DNA from 4 places in the Paenibacillus sp. JCM 18996 genome. Region 1 is predicted to be linked to each of the others. Evidence: riboswitches for the same ligand, from Rfam matches in the RefSeq annotation. Region 1 holds a riboswitch; each other region holds the start of a gene.

Region 1 (4,735 bases):
TTTGCACAACATTCCCTGGGAGGTCGAATCCTTCGGGGCCGATGAGACGGAAAGCCGGGTCACGCTGGTGCTGCATATACGTGAAGGCCATCCGGTGTACAGCTATTTCCCGCACACTTTCACGGTAAGGCTTCGCTATACGTTGAGCGGGCAAGGACTGTTTCAGCATGTGACCGTGCGCAATAAAGGCAAAGACCGCATGCCCTGCCTGCTCGCGTTCCACACCTCCATTAACGCGCCTTTCGTTTCCGGCGGATCCGCTTCGGATTACCGTTTCCGTATGACGATCGGCGAACGCTGGGAGCTTGACGAACGGATGCTGCCCACGGGAAAATATCAACCGCTCAAACAGGAAGAAGAGCTCATGCGCGGACAGGGCGTCTCGCCTTTCTTCGAGCCGATGGACAACCATTATACTTCCCGGCCGCAGGACGGCCGCAACCGGATGGAATTGACCGACTCGCGCAACGGGGTTACTCTCGTTTACGATGTCGGCACGGCTTACAAGCAATGGATGATCTGGAACAATAACGCGACGGAAGGATTCTTTTGCCCGGAGCCGCAAGTGAACCTGGTGAATGCTCCTAATATGGACCTCCCAGCCGAACAGATCGGCCTGATTGGCCTGGAGCCCGGGGAAATTTGGGAAGAAACCAGCCGGCTCTACATCAAATAATTCATCCGGCTGGTCACTGGTGCCTGGCTGATTGGCATGATGGCCCGGCCAGCCAGCCCTGAGAATGCTTGCATGGATTGGGCCGGTTCGCACTCATGGCCCTCGGGATTGCCGGCAGGCAGCGCCGGGGGCTTTATGCTGCGGAATGGCGGCAAAGTTCTCCAATTAGGGGGCTTAAGAGATACCGCCCTTCTAATCCTTAAGGCTATACCAGCTTTCGTAGTCGTGGACTGCATATCCCTTGAAAGAGGCGCGGCCATGGATCGTACCGATGACTTTATCCATCTCCCGCAGCATCAAAGCCTGTCCATAGGGATAAAAGGTGATGGGCCCTTCGCTGCTCGGCCGTGTTTCGACGGCGATGATAATGCTTCCGCCTTGTTTCTCCGCTGCGTTCAGTTCATTCTCCACGATGCTGATAATATCGGCTGCATTGTCACGGTAAGCCATCAGGGTGACCTGGTCCAGCCTGCGGATCATCCAGTCGGACAAAGGGATTTGTGCGCCGTTCCCGTCGGATACTTTCAACATTTCCAGCCAGAACGGCAGCTGAGCACCAGCAGTCAAGCCGGGGGCGCCTGTTTTCACTTCTTTGACGAAAGTGTCTACCGTATCTCTCCATAAGCCCAGCATCCTGTCTGTGTCCTGCTGCCACACAGGCAAAATGTACGGCTCTACGTCCAGACAGATTCCTTTAAGCTGCCGGTTGACCGCAGCGCCTGCATTATAGGTTTTAACCCAGTCGACAAGCTTGTCCATTTTATTCCGGTTCTCCGGCAAAATCCAGTCGGGCGCTCCGCCCAAAGCGTGGACTTCCATGCCAAGCGTGCCGGCTTCCTCGATAAAGCTGCCGTAATCCTGCGGGGCAACATCCGGATCCATCTGCAGGTAAACGAGATTGACGCCGTTTTTATGAAGAAACTGAAACACTTCGGCTTTATTATTCAGAAGCTGGCCGGTATTCCATAAATAAGTGGCTTTATACATCGGTTTCTCTTGAGTGAGGTATGTCTTCACATACCCTGGCATCTCCTTCATCGCCAAATCAAGCAGCGCAGCCATTTCTTGACGGCTCATCGGTTCCTTGGGACGGTAGGACCATACGCCGGAAGCCATCTTAACGTCCGCTCCGTACCATTTATGGGAAATCACGCTGCTGACCGCTTCCAGCGCCCAGGTGTCGGGCTTTTCCTTAAAGCTCGAGCTTGTGTCGGGATACAGCCCTTGTTTACGGGCATATCTCCAGACCATGGCGGCGGCCTCCTGCCTGGTGACGGGTTGATCCGGCAAAAATGCCGTTTCCGTTGCACCGTCCACGATACCCGCTTCATAAGCGGCACGTATATACACAGAGCCCCAATGGCCCCCGATATCCGTAAACGGAACCCGGCCCCCATTGTCGTTCAACCGAAAAGCACCCGCCGCAAATTTGGCAAACTGCGCCCGGCTCATGGCCTGTTCGGGACCGAATAACCCGTCAGCAATGCCGTCCGCGATCCCCAGCTTCTTTAACTCTTCAATATAGGGAAGATAAGGACTTGTTCCCGGTATGTCCGTAAAATCCGCAGCAGACGCAATTACATTTGACCAGATGAACGCATTAATGACGACACACAAAATGATGGAGATTTTTTTCATTCCAGTTCCTTTCCCTGCCACATTTTTAACCGATACCAATTATAATCCATAATTAACGAATAAACCCATGGTAATATCGACCAAAAAAACGTCCTTAGGACAAGAGCGGGAGGCTGATGGAGGATGAGTACGTTTAAACCGGAAATGAATATCAGCACGGCGGAAGCTTTTTTGCAAAAGCTTTTGAACGGGCCGGTTTCCCGTCTCCATCCGATCGAAGGAGGGGAATTGAGCAAAGTTTTCAGCTACAGCCATCAAGACAAGGAATTCGTCATCCATTTTAACGGCAGCGGGGAAGGCTTTGAGAAAGAGCGGTATATACATGAAACGTTCTCATCACAGGGCATACCGGTTCCGAAGGTGCTGGAGGTCGGCAGGGCGGGCGAATTATACTTTTCCATTGCGGAAAAAGCTCCTGGACGGTCGATCGTCAGCTGCCCGCAAAATGAAGTGAAGGAGATTCTGCCCGACCTGGTAAAACAATTCTCTGCAATCAACCGGGTCTCCCTGGGCAAGTCCAAAGGTTACGGGTGGATCCAGCCCTCGGGAGACGGAGTTTATGGCAGCTGGCTGGAATTTCTCGAGTCTTTTTTTCTGAAAGAGCAATCCGGTTTTTGGGAAGGTTGGTATTCGCTGTTTGAGCATAGTTTCCTGGAGCGGGATGTATTCGAGCACTTGTATGCCATCATGATGGACCTCGCCAAATGTTCGCCCGGAGAACGCTATCTCGTGCACGGAGATTTCCACTTGGGGAACATGCTGACGGACGGGCGCACCGTGACCGGCATCGTCGACTGGGAAATGGCCATGTACGGAGACTTTGTGTTCGATTTGGCCACACAGCATCTATGGACCCCTCAGCTGCAAATTCCTCAAATGGTGCGCGATGTTTGGACGAGCGAGGGGCGCGAGATTCCCAAATTCGAAGAAAGGCTGCGATGTGCCCTGCTCTTCAAAGGATTGGACGGCCTCAGGTTCTACGCCAAGAAAGGCGACCGCAATGCCTACGGCATGGTAAAAAGCGAGCTGCTGCGCTGACGGACTGAATACCTGCGGCAATGCAAGCTGATGGCTGAAACAACCCCCTTATTACCCAATAAAACGCAGGCTTAAACATTTTACCAATAATTACATATTCATCAAAAAAGAAAGGTATGGTACGATAAATCTCGAAAAATGCCAAAACTTTGGAAGGATTTCCATGTTTCCAAAGTGCGGGGGAGAGCTTCATGACGCAGCCGCGTCTTTGGGGTGAATCGCTTTAGCGAAGGGATGTATCCTCATCCCAAACCCGACAACTAACCTCGCAGGCCCATTAAAAGGAGGAGCAACATGAAACGGTTCACCAGGAAAACTTTTTTTACTCTGGCATTAGGTCTATCGATCGCAAGCATTGCGACACCCGCATTCGCAGCAACTTACCAGGTTCAGCCCGACGATACTATGTGGAAAATTGCAACAGCCAAAAATATTCCGCTGGAGTCGATACAAAAGGCTAATCCGGGAGTAGATCCATTGAACCTGCAGACAGGGCAAACCCTGAACCTTCCCGATGTCCGCTACACGATTCAGGAGGGAGATACGTACTGGATTATTGCGAACAAGCTGAAGCTTCCTTTAAAAGAGCTGATGGCCGCCAATCCGAAACTCGATCCTCTGAATTTATACCCCGGCTTAGTGTTGACCCTGCCTTCCGCAGCCCCCGTTAAGGCGAACACTGTTCAGGCCAGTCAAGCATCAACGTCCGCAAATATCATTTCGGCATCTGCGAATACCGTGAATGTTTCCGGACAAGCCCTGCCTTATAAGAAGATTATGTCGATGACGGCCTCCGCTTATTCGGATTCCCCTGAAGAGAACGGATGGGGAGCTGTCGATTATTATGGCAACCCGCTGAAGCTGGGAACCATTGCTGTCGATCCTGCCGTCATCCCGATGGGATCCAAAGTTTTTATTACCGGCTATAACTTCAAAAACTTGCCTGACGGCGGGCTGGTTGCCTACGCTACGGATCAGGGAAGCGCGATTAAAGGAAACCGCATTGATATTTTCATTCCCGGTCATAGAGATATGGTAGCCAATTTTGGTTTCCAGGACGTGCAGCTGTATGTGCTGCAGTAAATAACAAAAGAGTGTTCCGGCTTTGTGGCCGGCGCGCTCTTTTTTTCTTCGATGGAAAGGATTTAGACAAATACCGAGATTGGATAGCTATTAGGAAATCCGTATTTTCTCTTGCAATAAGGAAAATTATAGTTTATTTTTCAAGTAGTTCCAATTATAAACGATTTAAAAGAGCGATTGCAATTGGAATGGGAGGCATGCAGATAAATTAGACAAATTTAGAATTTCAACTCACTTTGGAACAGGCTCAGCTGGAGTTGGATTATTCTTACACCGTTTAGCTAATGCCGAACAAAAGAT
Region 2 (4,735 bases), 1.7 Mb from region 1:
TAAATTCGGAGCCGACTATTACAACTTTCAACAGCGGCTTCTTCCCGTTTAAATGGGGGAGCCGCTTGGTTTTTGCTTAAACCTGCAGTGATGCAGGGATCTTAAGCGTTCAGCTTCCTGTGCGGTTGGAACTCGTTCAACGTGCTGAATTCGATAGGACTTTCTTGGAATTGAAAAGGTATTTCAATGATTACTGCCGGAGAGCCATTATGACGATCTGATCTTAAACCGGATCCGGAGGGCGGGATTTTTATTTTGCGCGGCGATTCTGGTATGCTGTTAGGTAAAGGAGAGTGATCGCATGAGCGCAGAGCAAATGGAATCAAAATATGAACTCGCGACTTTTGCAGGGGGCTGCTTCTGGTGTATGGTCACGCCGTTCGAGGAACTTCCCGGCATAATAAAAGTGGTATCCGGTTATACAGGCGGGCACAAGCCGAATCCGACGTACGAGGAAGTATGCTCGGAGACTACGGGGCATGCCGAGGCGGTTCAAATCACATTCGACCCGGGCATTTTCCCTTATTCAAAGCTGCTGTCGATTTTCTGGCAGCAGATCGACCCGACCGACGCGGGCGGGCAGTTCTTTGACCGGGGCGAGTCGTACCGTACGGCGATTTTTTATCATAACGAGGCGCAGAAGGAACAGGCGGAGGCCAGCAAAAAAGAGCTGGAGGAAAGCGGCCGATTTGACCGTCCGATCGCCACGCAGATCGTTCCCGCAGCGGAATTCTATCCGGCCGAGGATTATCATCAGGACTATCATCACAAAAACCCGATGAGGTATAAAATGTACCGTAAAGGCTCGGGCCGCGACGCCTTCATCGACAAACACTGGAAATTCACCAAAAACCCGGATGAACTGAAGTCAAGGCTGACTGAGCTGCAGTATCACGTCACGCAGAACAACGGCACGGAGCCTCCGTTCCGCAATGAATTCTGGGATGACCATCGGGAGGGCATATATGTGGATATCGTATCCGGCGAGCCTTTGTTCAGCTCCATGGATAAGTTCGACTCCGCGTGCGGCTGGCCGAGCTTCACGAAGCCGATGCATCAGAGCCAAGTGATCGAGAAATCCGATTTGAGCCATTCCATGGTGCGGACGGAAGTACGCAGCAAACAGGCGGATTCCCACCTGGGTCATGTCTTCAACGACGGTCCGCGCGAAACGGGAGGCCTGCGTTACTGCATCAACTCCGCTGCACTGAGGTTCATTCCCAGGGAAGAGCTGGAGCGGGAAGGCTACGGAGAGTATTTAACGCTGTTTGACAAATAGAAACAAATACAATAACTCACAAAATAAAACAAGCAAGCAAAACATCCTGTTTTGCTTGCTTGTTTCAAAAGAGGCGAACATGGAAATCGGGTTAGTCGCCTAACTGGTGCGGCGTCTCCAGGATGTTCTCAAGGTTGCAGTCGAGGGTGTACAGCTCCGTCTTCTCGCCTGTCACCTCGCAAACAGCGGTAAAAGAGGAAACCACCTCGCAGCGCGTAACGAAGGAAAGGGCTTTCTTCATCAAATCGCCGCCCGCCTCGTCCGTTTCGCCTTCGCCTGTCTGGGTCGGCTCCACGTCGGGCGCACCTGCGAAGGCAAAGGTTTCTTCCACCGGAGTTCCCTGAGAGATAATCAGGATTTTATTCTTGACGATATGAATTTCGGTCCGCTCCGAACTGCTGCCGAGCATTTCCGTTTCGTAGTGCTTATACCATTCGCTGATCGACTGCTTCATAGCGGCTCTTGCATCGGTTAACATTGTGCTTTCACTCCTATTCGGCAATGTTTTGCGGGAGACAACAAAAGAAGCCCGTCGAAATAGAGGGAACTCTATTCGTGGACTTCTTCCCACACGGCGGAAGCCGTGCATTGCACGATAGTTGTTGCCTCTCCCTATACGCTTGCGAGGTTAGCTGACGGATTCGGGCGTGAGAGTCACCCTACCAAAGAAGCCTTCCTGTGGATTCACCCCTGGAATTGCCGGCGCGCCGGCAGCTCCGATTGGTTCCCCCGCTTCTCATTCGAAAATGAGAATTCAGCGATTTAAAAGTTCACTTAAACAGATAAAGTGCTGTACATCTATTATAAACTACAAAAGGCACTCCTGAAACCATGTCAAACCGCTAATATGACCGTTTACAGCGAATATTTGAAGATTATTGGCGAAAATAATGATATTTTATTCAAGGTATCTGCCATATACTCTCGAAATCTGTCGTTTACACAGATTATTGGTATTTGGGCAGCCAAGAGCCATGGGCTTCAATCAGCTCGTCGCACATGGCCACGATGTCGTCAATCGACAGCTCGGCGGCTGTGTGAGGGTCTAGCAGCGCCGCATGGTAGATGTGCTCTTTCTTCAGCGTCATTGCCGCTTCGATGGTCAGCAGCTGGGTGTTGATATTGGTACGGTTCAACGCGGCCAGCTGAGGGGGCAGATCTCCCACATAAGTCGGAGTGACGCCGTTCTTGTCCACCAGGCAGGTTACCTCCACGCAGGCTTCCTTCGGCAGGTTGGTGATCAGTCCGGTGTTCATCACGTTGCCGCCGATGCGGAACGGCTCGTTGGTTTCCATTGCCTCGAACATATAAGAAGCGTACTCTTTGGAACGCGTATGTTCGAGATTCTTGTTGTTCACCATCTCTTCCCTCATTGTCTTCCAGCGGTCGATCTGGCGGACACAGCGGCGCGGATACTCGTCGAGCGGAATATTGAAGCGGTCGATCAACTCCGGATAATTTCTTTTGATGAAGTACGGGTGATATTCCGCATTGTGCTCGGAAGACTCGGTCACGTAGTAGCCGAAGCGGAACATCATCTCGTAGCGCACCATGTCGTCGTGCTTTTCTTTCTGTCTCTCGGCGGCTCTGCGCTTGATCTCGGGATACAGGTCCCGGCCTTCCCTGGTTACTTCCAGCAGCCAGGCCATGTGGTTGATTCCGGCGATTTTGGCCTGCACTCCTTCGGTGTCCATTTCGAGGCTTTTGAACAGATGCGGGATGCATCCCTGCACGCTGTGGCAGAGTCCGACTGTTTTCACTCCTCCGTAAGTGTTCATTACATTGGTGAGAACAGCCATCGGGTTCGTGTAATTTAAGAACAAAGCGTCAGGGCACACTTCCTGGATATCCCGGGCAAAATCGAGCATCACCGGGATCGTGCGCAGGTTGCGGAAAATGCCGCCGATTCCGACAGTGTCGGCTATCGTCTGGCGCAAGCCGTATTTCTTCGGAATTTCAAAATCGGTAATCGTACAAGGGTCGTATCCGCCGACCTGGATGGCGTTTACTACAAATTTCGCGCCCCTGAGCGCTTCTTTGCGGTCGCTGTAAGCTTTAATGCTGCAGCCGCTGCCTGTAGTGGCCTTCAGGTTGTTCAGCATGTTCTCCGAATCCTTCAAACGCTCAGGGTCGATATCGAACAAAGCTAATTCATAATCCTGAAGCGCGGGGGTCATCATGCAGTCTCCAAGGACATTTTTGGCAAAAACGGTACTTCCTGCTCCTAAAAAGGTAATTTTCGGCACAGCTGTGTTCCTCCTTGAAAGTGGTTTCATTTCTAAACAAACTATACGCCTATATACAACGGTTTCGAATGGAGAGATTCCACTTTCATATGGACAGATGTAGTTTTTTGTTGATAAAATGAGAAATAATAGCCTGAGTTCCTGTGAACCGGAAAATCCGAAAGGAGTGCGGCTTATGCCGGCCTATTCACATGCGGTGGCGATCAATCCCTCTCCCGGCAAAGGTGAGATCACAGTCCTGTTCAGCGGAGAATCGCAAACCCGGGCGTCCCATAAAGTGGGCCCCCAGCTTTTGGATTATTATTTGCTGCATTTTGTAACTTCTGGTAAAGGAAGCTTTTATTCAATGGGAAAAGGATATGAGATTGGGGCGGGCAGCAGCTTTATTATTTTTCCGGGAGAGTTGTCCAGCTACGAATCGGATCCGCATGAGCCCTGGAAATACCGTTGGATCGGATTCAGGGGCGACCGTATCGCGGAATATCTCAGCCAAATCGGAATTTCTCCCCACCAGCCTGTCATCCATACGGAACAGAAGCGGAGAATCAATGCGCTGCTGAGCCAAACCTTCGTCTGCCTTCAGAGAGCCGAAAGGGGCTGCGACATGAAGACGGGCGGCTATATGAGGCTGCTGCTGGCGGAATACGCCAAAGAATCGAAGACCTCGGTAAAGGAGCAGAAGGTGAGCGAAGCCATCCGCCAGCAGGTGGAACAAGCGGTCCGGTGGATTACACTGCAATACTCCCAGCCGGTTTCGATCGAAGAAATGGCACGCTCGCTCGGGTACCACCGCACGTATTTGTCCAAGATGTTCAAGCAGTTCACTGGGATGTCGCCGATGAATTTTCTGCTTAAAGTACGGATGGAGCGCGCCAAATTGCTGTTGGACCAGCCTTTGACGATTGAGGAGGTCGCTTCTTCGGTGGGTTTTGCGGACCCGCTCTATTTTTCCAAGCAGTTTAAAAAATGGTACGGCTGCTCCCCGACGGAGTTCCGCGGCAAAATCCATACGGAAGACGGTAACTGTGTCGTATGATGAAAATAAAAGACTGCCGGGCCTTGTCAAATCCGCGGTCAATGTGCAATATTTTACAAGACAAAAGAGGGAGTAAAATAGTACAATAGAATGTGGGAGAAAATAGGCAACTCGTACTGACAGCAAAACTGATCTGGAGAGGATACGGAATATGTCGGAACAGGAAAATAACAA
Region 3 (4,735 bases), 1.2 Mb from region 1:
TTAACTTCAGAACATCAGGCGTAATTTCGACAAAAACGGGCTTTCGTGTCAGTTTTACTAACAGATACTGTTGACATCGTTTTTACTGCCACTTTATAATGGATGAATGTATGACAAGTTAGCTTATATGACAGGAGATGAACGAATGAGCGTCGAGCAATTGACCGGCGGACTTGATACCATATGGGTGATTCTGACGGCTGCAATGATTTTGCTGATGGAAGGCGGATTCGCTCTTTTGGAAGCGGGTTTTGTCAGGCGAAAAAACGCGGCCAGCATAATAATGAAGGTTTTTGTCGATATCGCATTCGGTGCGTTGGTGTTTTTCCTGTTCGGATTCGGCATTATGTACGGGAAAGATGTATGGGGATTGCTGGGAATGAGCGGGTTCCTGATGGGAGGGGATCTCACACATATTAAATTGAACATTTCGCATGAGACCTACTGGCTGTTCCAGTGCGCCTTCGTCATTGCGGTGATCTCCATCGTTTCCGGGGCGGTTGCCGAAAGGATCAACTTTAAAGCTTACATCCTGTACACCATAGCCATGACGGGGCTGATCTACCCGATTGCGGGACATTGGGTATGGGCAGTGGGCGGCTGGTTGGGAAAGCTGGGAATGATCGATTTTGCCGGCTCAGCGGTCATTCACGCGTTAGGGGGATTCTCCGCGCTGGCTGCGGCGAAGCTGATCGGTCCGAGAATTGGAAAATATAACGACGACGGCAGCGCGAACATCGTTCCGCCCTCCAATCTTCCGTTAGCTTCGGTCGGCGCTTTTATTCTTTGGTTCGGCTGGTTCGGGTTTAACTCGGGAAGTACGCTTAGCGCCGCCAATTATTCTGTGGAGATCGGACATATCGCGGTGACCACGATGCTTGCCGCGGCTGCCGGTGCGGCTTCCTGCATTCTGTTCACTATGATGCGATATCAGAAATCCGACCCTCCGATGGTCATCAATGGCGCGCTGGCGGGACTAGTGGGAATTACGGCAGGTTGCGCCTATGTGTCAGAAGGGGTGGCTATCTTCATCGGCGCGGTGTGCGGAATCGTCATGATCTTCGCCACGGAATTCCTTGAAAGCAAAAGGATCGACGATCCGGTCGGTGCCTTCGCCGTGCACGGTGTCAGCGGAAGCATCGGTACTCTGGCTGTCGGGTTGTTTGCCATTCCGGAATGGACTTCCAAATTCAACCTCAGCGGCGCGGGCTTGTTCTACGGCGGCGGCTGGTCTCTGCTCGGCATTCAGGCTTTGGGACTCGCCATCGTCTGTGTGTGGGGCTTTTGCCTGACCTGGCTTGCGATGAAATTGATAAGCCTGCTCGTTCCGGTCCGTGTCAGCAGAGATGAGGAGCTGGTCGGACTCGATGTGGGCATCCACGGTGTTCCCGCCTACAGCGAGGAGCACGATTTTATTGCTGTACCGTCTATCATAGATAAAGAATAATCAGCTGGAACTCTATAATAATCGACTGCGCCCCAAACAACGAAAAAGCCGCTTATCCATTGGATAAACGGCTTTCACTGTCTTCCCCCATCTTATGGAGGAAGCACAACTGTTAGATCTCTTCATTCAATTGAGCTTTAAGCGACTCGATTTCCTGTCTCAGCTGCTTTACCGTCTCAAGCGGCTTCTTAACATAATGGATATACTCTACAGCCAAGTGATGATCCGGTTTTTTGCCTGTCAACAAACGCCTTAAACCTGACATGGATTGATAGCTTTGTTCTTCGCGAAGTCTTCTCTTTTCATAACGCTCAATGGCTTGCTCAATATCCAAGACCTGCTGCTCTTTCTGGGCGATAAGAGATTCCAAAAGGGAGAACACATCCGCATTTTTATCGGTATTTTTGGAAGAATCCATTGAAGGGAAAGAATCCGTTATAAGCGCAGTCAGCATGAGAGTTCACCTACCTGATTATGTTAACTATTTTCACACTGATTCTATTTTACCTCATTTTGCGGCTCTTGAAAAGGTTTATTAAAAAAAGCATTGGTTAAAAAAAAGACCGGAAAAAATTCCGGCCGTCTATATTCAGATAAAGCGTTTGGCGCCAATGTATCTGGATCCCCAATAACCGCTTTGCAGGCTGTCAATTTTAACACCGTCATCGGTGGCGGATATAAATTGATTGTTGCCTAAATAAATTCCGACGTGTGAAGGGACCTTAGCCTGGGCGAAGAATACCAGATCTCCGACCTTGGGCTGGGCGACGGGATTACCTGCGGTGTTCATGTCTCTGGATGTCCGGGGAAGCGATACGCCGTTCTTGCCATAAACATACTGGACAAAACCCGAGCAGTCGAATCCGTCAGGGCTCGTCCCACCATATTGGTAGGCAGTGCCGAGATACTGCTTGGACAACTCCACGATTCTTGTGGAGATTGCTTTCTCCACCACCTTGGACGGTGCCCACCATGCGGGTGCGTGGTATTTTCCGTCCTTACCGAGGATGGCAATATAGTTGGTTTGATCCCATTGGGTAGTAATTCCCAAGTTTTCGCTCACAAAGCGAAGGGGAACCATCACCCTGCCTTCCTGAAACAAAGCCTGCGTGCCAATGCTTACTTTCTCGCCGTTCACCGTGGCATAAGACTGTCCTGTCGTAATCACAATCTTTTTCTCTGGACTGCTTATCGTTACCGTCACCTGCTGACCATCCATCTGCCAATCCACATTGTAGCCCAATTCTTCCGAAATCAGACGAATCGGCGTCTGCAGATTCTGATTGCCGTCTATGAACGGCTGTGCATCAGGAAAAGACACGAGGTGATCGTTAATCTGTACCTTCACACTACTGTTCAATACAGCGGCTTCCGCCGAATGAGCGTGAAAAAGACCGGACAGCAAAAATGCGCCCGTTAACACAAGCGAGCTTGCCAAAACCTTCAACTGCTTTCCTCCTTGTAGCCTCCGAGGTTAGTTGGCGGGTTCGGGTAGAGGTTGCTCCCTGGTCTGGCCTGCGCCAAACGTTCACCCCAAAATAAGTCCCCCGTACCAATGATAGGACCATTGGATTCGGCATCTGTTTTGTTGCTGTTTTTTCAACTATTTCAATGTAACATATGATAAAAGAGGGTAAACACCCATTTTTCAACAAAATTGTGTCCAAATTAAGACAATAAGAAAGAGACCTCATATTGAAGTCTCTTGTCTTCTTCTTGCTTAGTGGCCTTCGTCCCTCAACTAAGTATTTCTTTGACTCTGCCTACCTGTCCATCTGTCAAACGAACCTTGATTCCATGGGGATGCGTGGGAGAATTCGTTAAGATGTCCTTGACGATTCCCTTGGTTAACGCACCTGTCCTCTGGTCTTTCTTCAAAACGATACTGACTTCCAGGCCTGGGCGGATATGGCTCCGGTTCTGACCGTTCATGCTGTCACCTTCTTCATCCTTAACTTATGAGATTCGCGGCAAGCGGGCTAACTATTCTTTAACATCAATAAATCCAGAAAAGACTCAGGCTCCAACCGGCCGAAATATGCCCGCAAATCGATGCCTGACAAGGCTTTTATCACCTCGGACTCTTCATAGCGCACACCTTTGAGCTGATCTTCAATATCCGAGATTTCCCCAGCACCAAAAAAATCGCCGTAAATTTTCAGATCGCTGATAAGGCCTTTCGATATATTCATCCGGACATCTATGGTTCCGACCGTTTCGAAACGCTTCTTGCTATGCAGAGTGCTCTCCGGAGATTTGCCGTAGTTCCAATCCCAGCTCCCATATCTCTCCTTCGACAGACGGCGGATCGCTTCCCAATCCGATTCCTCGAGCTGGACACGGGGCACATCCTGTGGCCACTTGCCGAAAATCGATTGCAGCAGTTCATTCCTGAATTCTTCAATCCTCATCGGCGCATCCAGAAATTCGCTTATGTTGGCCACTCTGCTGCGAATGGATTTTATGCCTTTGGATTGGATTTTTTCCGGGTGCACGTTGAGCGCCGACACGACATTTTCTATTTCGGAATCGAACAAAAGCGTACCGTGGCTGAACATCCGGCCCTTGGTGGTGAATTGGGCATTGCCGGATATTTTGCGCTCGCCGACCTGGATATCGTTTCTCCCAGTCAAATGTGCCTGGACACCAAGCTTCTTCAGCGCCTTGATCACCGGCTCCGCGAATTTCTGGAAGTTGTGGAACGACTCGCCGTCATCCTTTGTAATGAAGCTGAAATTCAGGTTTCCCAGATCATGGTACACCGCTCCGCCGCCGGATAACCTTCGGACTACATGGAGTCCATGCTTTTTGACATACTCGGAGTTGATTTCCTCCAACGTATTCTGGTTTTTTCCAATGATGATCGACGGTTCGTTGATATAAAAAAGCAGGTAGCTTGTGTCCATCGGCAAATTCTTCAAAGCATATTCTTCTATGGCAAGGTTGATTCTTGGATCGGTGATACCTTCATTGTCTATAAAAAGCAACATCTTCCCCTCCTGCCGCTCACTGTATTCTCATTTTAATCTAAAATAGTCCTGTACACAAAAATCGCTAAATCGTATGCAGAGAAGCAGATAAAAACAGCCCCGGCACGGCAGCAAGTCCGACCGAGGCTGTTTCATATTTGCACAGACTGCACCGCCGTCCGGGCTGTTTCTTGCCTGCACACTCGGCACCGCCCCTCGAAGCAGTTTCCTGCCAACACTTGCAGCTTCGACAGCTGCGAGCCTGACAAAACTGCCGGCCGTTACCCTTCGAGCAGCAATGTTTCCGGATCTTCGAGCA
Region 4 (4,735 bases), 800 kb from region 1:
CGATTTTGGCTAACTGCTGTGTGAGCGCGCCAATGCCCGGACCGATTTCCAACGCCCCTTTGCTCTTGTCCAGCCCGGCGGCTCCGACAATTTTATTTAATATCTTGTAATCGATAAGAAAATTCTGTCCAAGGCTTTTCTTTAGCGTAAAATCGTATTTTCGGATCAATTCCTTCGTCCGTTTCGGAGATGCAATATCTTCAGAAGAAAAAAAATCATTCATCGTCATGGATTAACCTCTTCATCTAGTTGGGTTAAGGCCGCTTCGAATTCTTCCCTGGTGATTTGAAACATTCGGCAGCGGTTGAAAAATTGTTTACCGTTAGCATACCCTATTCCGAGCGCGTTGCCTACGGCCAACCGGCGGGAAGAAGCCCGGGGATGCACAATGAGCCCCGCTTCCAGGAGATCGTCCCAAGTAATCCGCGATTCGGCGCCGGCATAATCGGTCCTCACCTTGCTGAGCGCTTCCCGGATGGCTTCCGGAGCCGCGTTCTCCACACCGATATCGCCTTTCAGTGTAGCTTCTTCTTGCCTCAGAAAAGCGTGCTTGCAGCCGGGGACGTGCTGAGTGATGATTTTCCTTATTCTTTCCCCCGCATGATCGGGATCCGTAAACACGATCACACCCCTGCGGCGGTGGGCGAGCGCGATGCGATTCAATATCGCCGTATTAATCGCGGACCCTCCGGTTTCAATCGTTTCCGCCTCGACCGCCCTACGGATGGCAGCGGTGTCGTCCTTGCCTTCTACTACAATAATTTCTTTAATCATTATCCGTTTCTCATCCTTTATACAGAAAAAGAAGAGGCCGCAACCTCTTCTTCACATTATACCTAGATTATATTTAAAATAGCACAATATGAATATTCAATCAATTCCCTACAGGCTTGTTGGGTCCGATCACATAAACAGTAAAGCCGCTTTTCCGGCCGAACCGGTTGGCGTAATCTTCACTGTCGAAATAAACGTCGATGATCTTTCCTTTCACGGCACTGCCGGTATCCTCCGCCCTGCGGAAACCGAGACCCTCAATGTAAACCCACCATCCAAGCGGTACCACGCTCGGATCTACGGCAATCGTCCTGCCTTCGGTTACGCGGGTTCCGGTTGCGGTCATCCCATATTGGGGGTTGCTGCTGGATTTGCCGGTTGAACTGACGCCTGCCGCATAAGCGGTCAAGGACACGTTATTCAACACCTGCTTATAACCGAAATTCATACCGCTTTTGCTGACTACCTGCGTATCGGCAGGGGCGCTGGCCGGAGCAGAAGCCGGAGCAGCTGCCGGGACGGCCGTAACGGCTGCGGTTACCACGGGATTCTTCGTACCCACCGCAACAATCCTGTCCTCACTTGGCGCAGCAACAGACTCATCCACAATCGTTTCCGAGACCAGCTCGCCGTCCTCAAATACTTTTTCTTTCTGCTTGACCAGAACTCCCTGCTTGCCTTCTTGAACGACCTGCTCCTTGCCTTTAAGCAAATTGTTGTCGTTCTGCTGAATAACTCCGAAGTATATAGGCACATTCTCCTGTTCGGTCTCTTTCTTGACGCGAATGATTCTGACATCCGATGTATCCGATAATTTCGTTTCCGGGGAAGGAACGACCTTGTCGTCTTTCCCAAGTGCTATATGTAAGTTTCTCAAAGCACTCTCTACCGTTGTACCGGTGGTGTAAACCGTTGTCGTCTTTCCATCAGCTGTCAATTGGACTGGTTTTCCACGATCAATTGTTATTCTCTGTCCGTCTTGAATCTTCCCATTCAGAGGAATATTAACAAGATCATGCTCCCCAATCGATATGGCTTGTTCATCCAGTAGGCGTTGCAGGACAAGCTGCTTGGTTTTTACTACCTGCTCTTGTCCGTTCACCACCACGGATACGCTTTTGGTAGCCGTACCGTATAACATCACCAAGAACATGAAAGTCATAGCGCAAGAGATAATTGATATCGTTGATATCAAACGCAAGTTTTCATGCTTCCATCGCAATGCGAAGGATAGGTTGGATGATCGCTCTTCATGGGTTTGCCGGTTGTCTAAAGCTCCCACTTCTTCGGTCCTCCTTGTAAGCCTCGCCGTCGTGTAGTGCATGATTAATTTTGACGTGACTGTGGTATTTTACTTACATCCCAACATTGGCTTCATACTTCTTCGTTCGAGCCGGGAGTCGTCCACCTCCTTTGAACAATGTATGAGCTGCAGTTCTCTAATATCCATATTTCCGGGCAACAAAAAAAGCCAAAAGAGAAGAGGACTTCTCTCGTGGCTTTTCCAATCAATCAGAAACAGTACACGATGTTAAGTTACCTCTCTCTGCACGCTTACGAGGTTAGCTGACGGATTCGGACGTGAGAGTCGCCCTACCTGGGCAAGCGGTGCTTGCCTTAGGATTCACCCCTGATACCATGAACATGGTACCATGACTTGGTTCCCCCGTTTCCCCAAAAGGGAAACTCAGCGATACGGAAATATGATAAGATGTATTAAGTTATCATGAAAGCTATGATACGCTGTAAATTATGACATGTAAAGTCTGGAAATTTTCTAAAAATGGTCAAAAAAAGATAAATTCCAATCAAATACTGCTTTTTACCGAATAAAAACAGGTTATTTCTTTGTATTAGGTTTAGTTTTCTTGTTTTTCTCGACATATCGCAAAAAGCATGACTTTTTTATCATTTTTTTGCCCTATATGGGCATAAAAACCCACACATATTTTACATAATTTCCCTTAAAAGAGAGGTGCTCGTTTTGGAAACTTCACTCAAAGTGGACGGGCTTTTCGGCGGCTATCTGCCCCGGAAGCCTTATCTGCGTGAAATCAGTTTTTCTCTTCGTCCGGGCGAAATGATGGGCCTGATCGGCTTAAACGGCGCGGGAAAAAGCACAACGATCAAACATATTCTCGGACTTCTTAAGCCGCAGCAGGGAACGATTACCATCAGCGGCCTTAAGCTGGAGGAATCTCCTCTACGTTACCGCAGCCTGTACGCTTATGTGCCGGAATCCCCCGAATTGTATGAGGATCTGACTCTCCGCGAGCATCTGGAGTTGACCGCGAGGGCTTACGGCATTCCCGAACCCTTGTTCCGCGAACGGATGGATTTTCTGCTTGAGGAATTTCAAATGGCCGACAAGACCGAAAGCTTTTCGTTCCAGATGTCCAAGGGGATGAGGCAGAAGGTAATGATCATGAACGCTTTTCTCATTGAACCCCAGCTTTATATCATCGACGAGCCATTCCTCGGCCTTGATCCGCTGGCCATCCGATCCCTGCTGGAATTGATGGTGAAATTCAAAGAAAAAGGCGCGAGCTTCCTCATTTCTTCGCACATTTTGGCGACGATTGAAAAATATTGCGACGGTTACGTCGTCCTGCATAAAGGACGCGCTCTTGCCCAAGGGTCCCTCCGGGAGATCGCTGCGGCGGCCGGCAGTCCAGGCGCTTCGCTTGACGAGACGTTTTTCGCTTTGATCAAGGAGGGGGACAAGTGAAGCAATCGGACCAGCTATGGAGCGGCAGGCTCGCCGCTTACCGAAAAAACAATCTTCAGTATTGGAAAGATGTGTTTCGAAGCGGCTTCGGCACTTTTTTGCTGCTTGGCTTGATCGTGTTTTTTTACTTTTACCGAAAATTGCTTGACGGGCTCCCCGTTACCTACCCTTACGAGTGGATCGCTCTAGCTGTGCTTATTCCGCTGCTGGTCATCTCTCCCGTGCGGACCCTGCTGAAGGAAGCAGACCGCGTCTTTCTTTTGCGGCTGGAGGGAGAACTGGGCGGCTATTTTCGCAAAGCCTTGCTCAGGAGCATCGGCATGCAGCTCCTATGGATCGGGGTGCCCCTCCTCATCCTGTGGCCCCTAATCAAGCACTGTACCGGCGCGGGAACTTCCTATCTGATCACACTCCTGGTCAGTTTCTTTCTCATCAAAGCAAGCAATTTGGCTGGAAGCTGGTATGAAGACAAGCTGCAGTATGCCACCTACCGGACGGTGCACTCCCTCTTTCGGTGGGCAGCGACAGCTTTAATCGCTTACATGCTTTTAGTCGCAAGTTGGCCCATTGCCGGTCTGTTGCTGCTCTGCAGCTTGGCTGCATCGGCGCTGTATATGCGGGGCACCCCGCGCTTTCCCGTCAACTGGGAACAGCTTATCCAGCAAGAAAAAGATCAGCAGGCGCGGCTGTACTCCTTCTTCAGCTTTTTTACGGATGTCCCTGCCCGGTCTTACCGGGTGAAAAGGAGATCGGCGCTGTCGCGGCTTGCCGATTACGTGCCTTTTACACAGCATCACACATTCTTTTTTCTTTATGCAAAATCGTTTATCCGGTCGGAGCTGTTCGGCATCTTGTCCCGGATCACGCTTATCGGCGGCTTGCTGCTTATCAGCGCTGTCTCGGACACCGGCAGAGTGCTGTTCTTCCTCGGGACTTTGGGAATTTCGGCTTTGCAAATCTCCGGGGTGGAGCAGCTGCAACGTCATTCCTTTTGGGTGAAATTATATCCGCTGGAAGGCCGGACAAGGGTGCAGGCGGTGGGCCGCATTATTTTCCGGGCGCTCGTTGTGCAGCTCATTGTGCTCTCGCTGCTCCTTTTGGTGTTTACGGGGATGCAATGGATCTGGCTGCCGGCCGTATGCCTGGCCCTTATCGCTTGGTACAGCTTTCGCTTCGTACCGCGAAAAATCGACAGCTTACCTCAAGCCTAATAATGAAATGGCGTTATTTGTC

What was found. A riboswitch is a leader RNA that binds a small molecule or an ion and turns the genes downstream of it on or off. The one in region 1 is predicted to bind cyclic di-AMP.
Region 2: linked by a shared signal. The riboswitch ahead of ACZ5N7_RS09335 (Na-translocating system protein MpsC family protein) and the one ahead of ACZ5N7_RS17730 (LysM peptidoglycan-binding domain-containing protein) in region 1 are both predicted to bind cyclic di-AMP.
Region 3: linked by a shared signal. The riboswitch ahead of ACZ5N7_RS04460 (C40 family peptidase) and the one ahead of ACZ5N7_RS17730 (LysM peptidoglycan-binding domain-containing protein) in region 1 are both predicted to bind cyclic di-AMP.
Region 4: linked by a shared signal. The riboswitch ahead of ACZ5N7_RS13815 (ubiquitin-like domain-containing protein) and the one ahead of ACZ5N7_RS17730 (LysM peptidoglycan-binding domain-containing protein) in region 1 are both predicted to bind cyclic di-AMP.

The regions. Positions count from the first base shown of each region.
Region 1 covers NZ_AP043884.1:3,611,458-3,616,192, reverse strand. Annotated here, with positions in the region: gene ACZ5N7_RS17745 (aldose epimerase family protein) at 1-676, shown strand, start outside; gene ACZ5N7_RS17740 (S-layer homology domain-containing protein) at 869-2,314, opposite strand; gene ACZ5N7_RS17735 (phosphotransferase family protein) at 2,438-3,352, shown strand; cyclic di-AMP (ydaO/yuaA leader) riboswitch at 3,482-3,641, shown strand; gene ACZ5N7_RS17730 (LysM peptidoglycan-binding domain-containing protein) at 3,647-4,435, shown strand.
Region 2 covers NZ_AP043884.1:1,875,242-1,879,976, reverse strand. Annotated here, with positions in the region: gene msrA (peptide-methionine (S)-S-oxide reductase MsrA) at 302-1,279, shown strand; gene ACZ5N7_RS09335 (Na-translocating system protein MpsC family protein) at 1,371-1,757, opposite strand; cyclic di-AMP (ydaO/yuaA leader) riboswitch at 1,881-2,049, opposite strand; gene melA (alpha-galactosidase) at 2,227-3,525, opposite strand; gene ACZ5N7_RS09325 (AraC family transcriptional regulator) at 3,701-4,561, shown strand; gene ACZ5N7_RS09320 (HAMP domain-containing protein) at 4,713-4,735, shown strand, end outside.
Region 3 covers NZ_AP043884.1:913,588-918,322, reverse strand. Annotated here, with positions in the region: gene ACZ5N7_RS04470 (ammonium transporter) at 146-1,447, shown strand; gene ACZ5N7_RS04465 (hypothetical protein) at 1,560-1,901, opposite strand; gene ACZ5N7_RS04460 (C40 family peptidase) at 2,037-2,894, opposite strand; cyclic di-AMP (ydaO/yuaA leader) riboswitch at 2,896-3,036, opposite strand; gene ACZ5N7_RS04455 (YwbE family protein) at 3,185-3,379, opposite strand; gene ACZ5N7_RS04450 (lipoate--protein ligase) at 3,427-4,434, opposite strand; gene odhB (2-oxoglutarate dehydrogenase complex dihydrolipoyllysine-residue succinyltransferase) at 4,698-4,735, opposite strand, start outside.
Region 4 covers NZ_AP043884.1:2,806,552-2,811,286, forward strand. Annotated here, with positions in the region: gene rsmA (16S rRNA (adenine(1518)-N(6)/adenine(1519)-N(6))-dimethyltransferase RsmA) at 1-229, opposite strand, end outside; gene rnmV (ribonuclease M5) at 226-774, opposite strand; gene ACZ5N7_RS13815 (ubiquitin-like domain-containing protein) at 875-2,056, opposite strand; cyclic di-AMP (ydaO/yuaA leader) riboswitch at 2,310-2,477, opposite strand; gene ACZ5N7_RS13820 (ABC transporter ATP-binding protein) at 2,759-3,502, shown strand; gene ACZ5N7_RS13825 (ABC transporter permease) at 3,499-4,713, shown strand; gene ACZ5N7_RS13830 (TatD family hydrolase) at 4,699-4,735, opposite strand, start outside.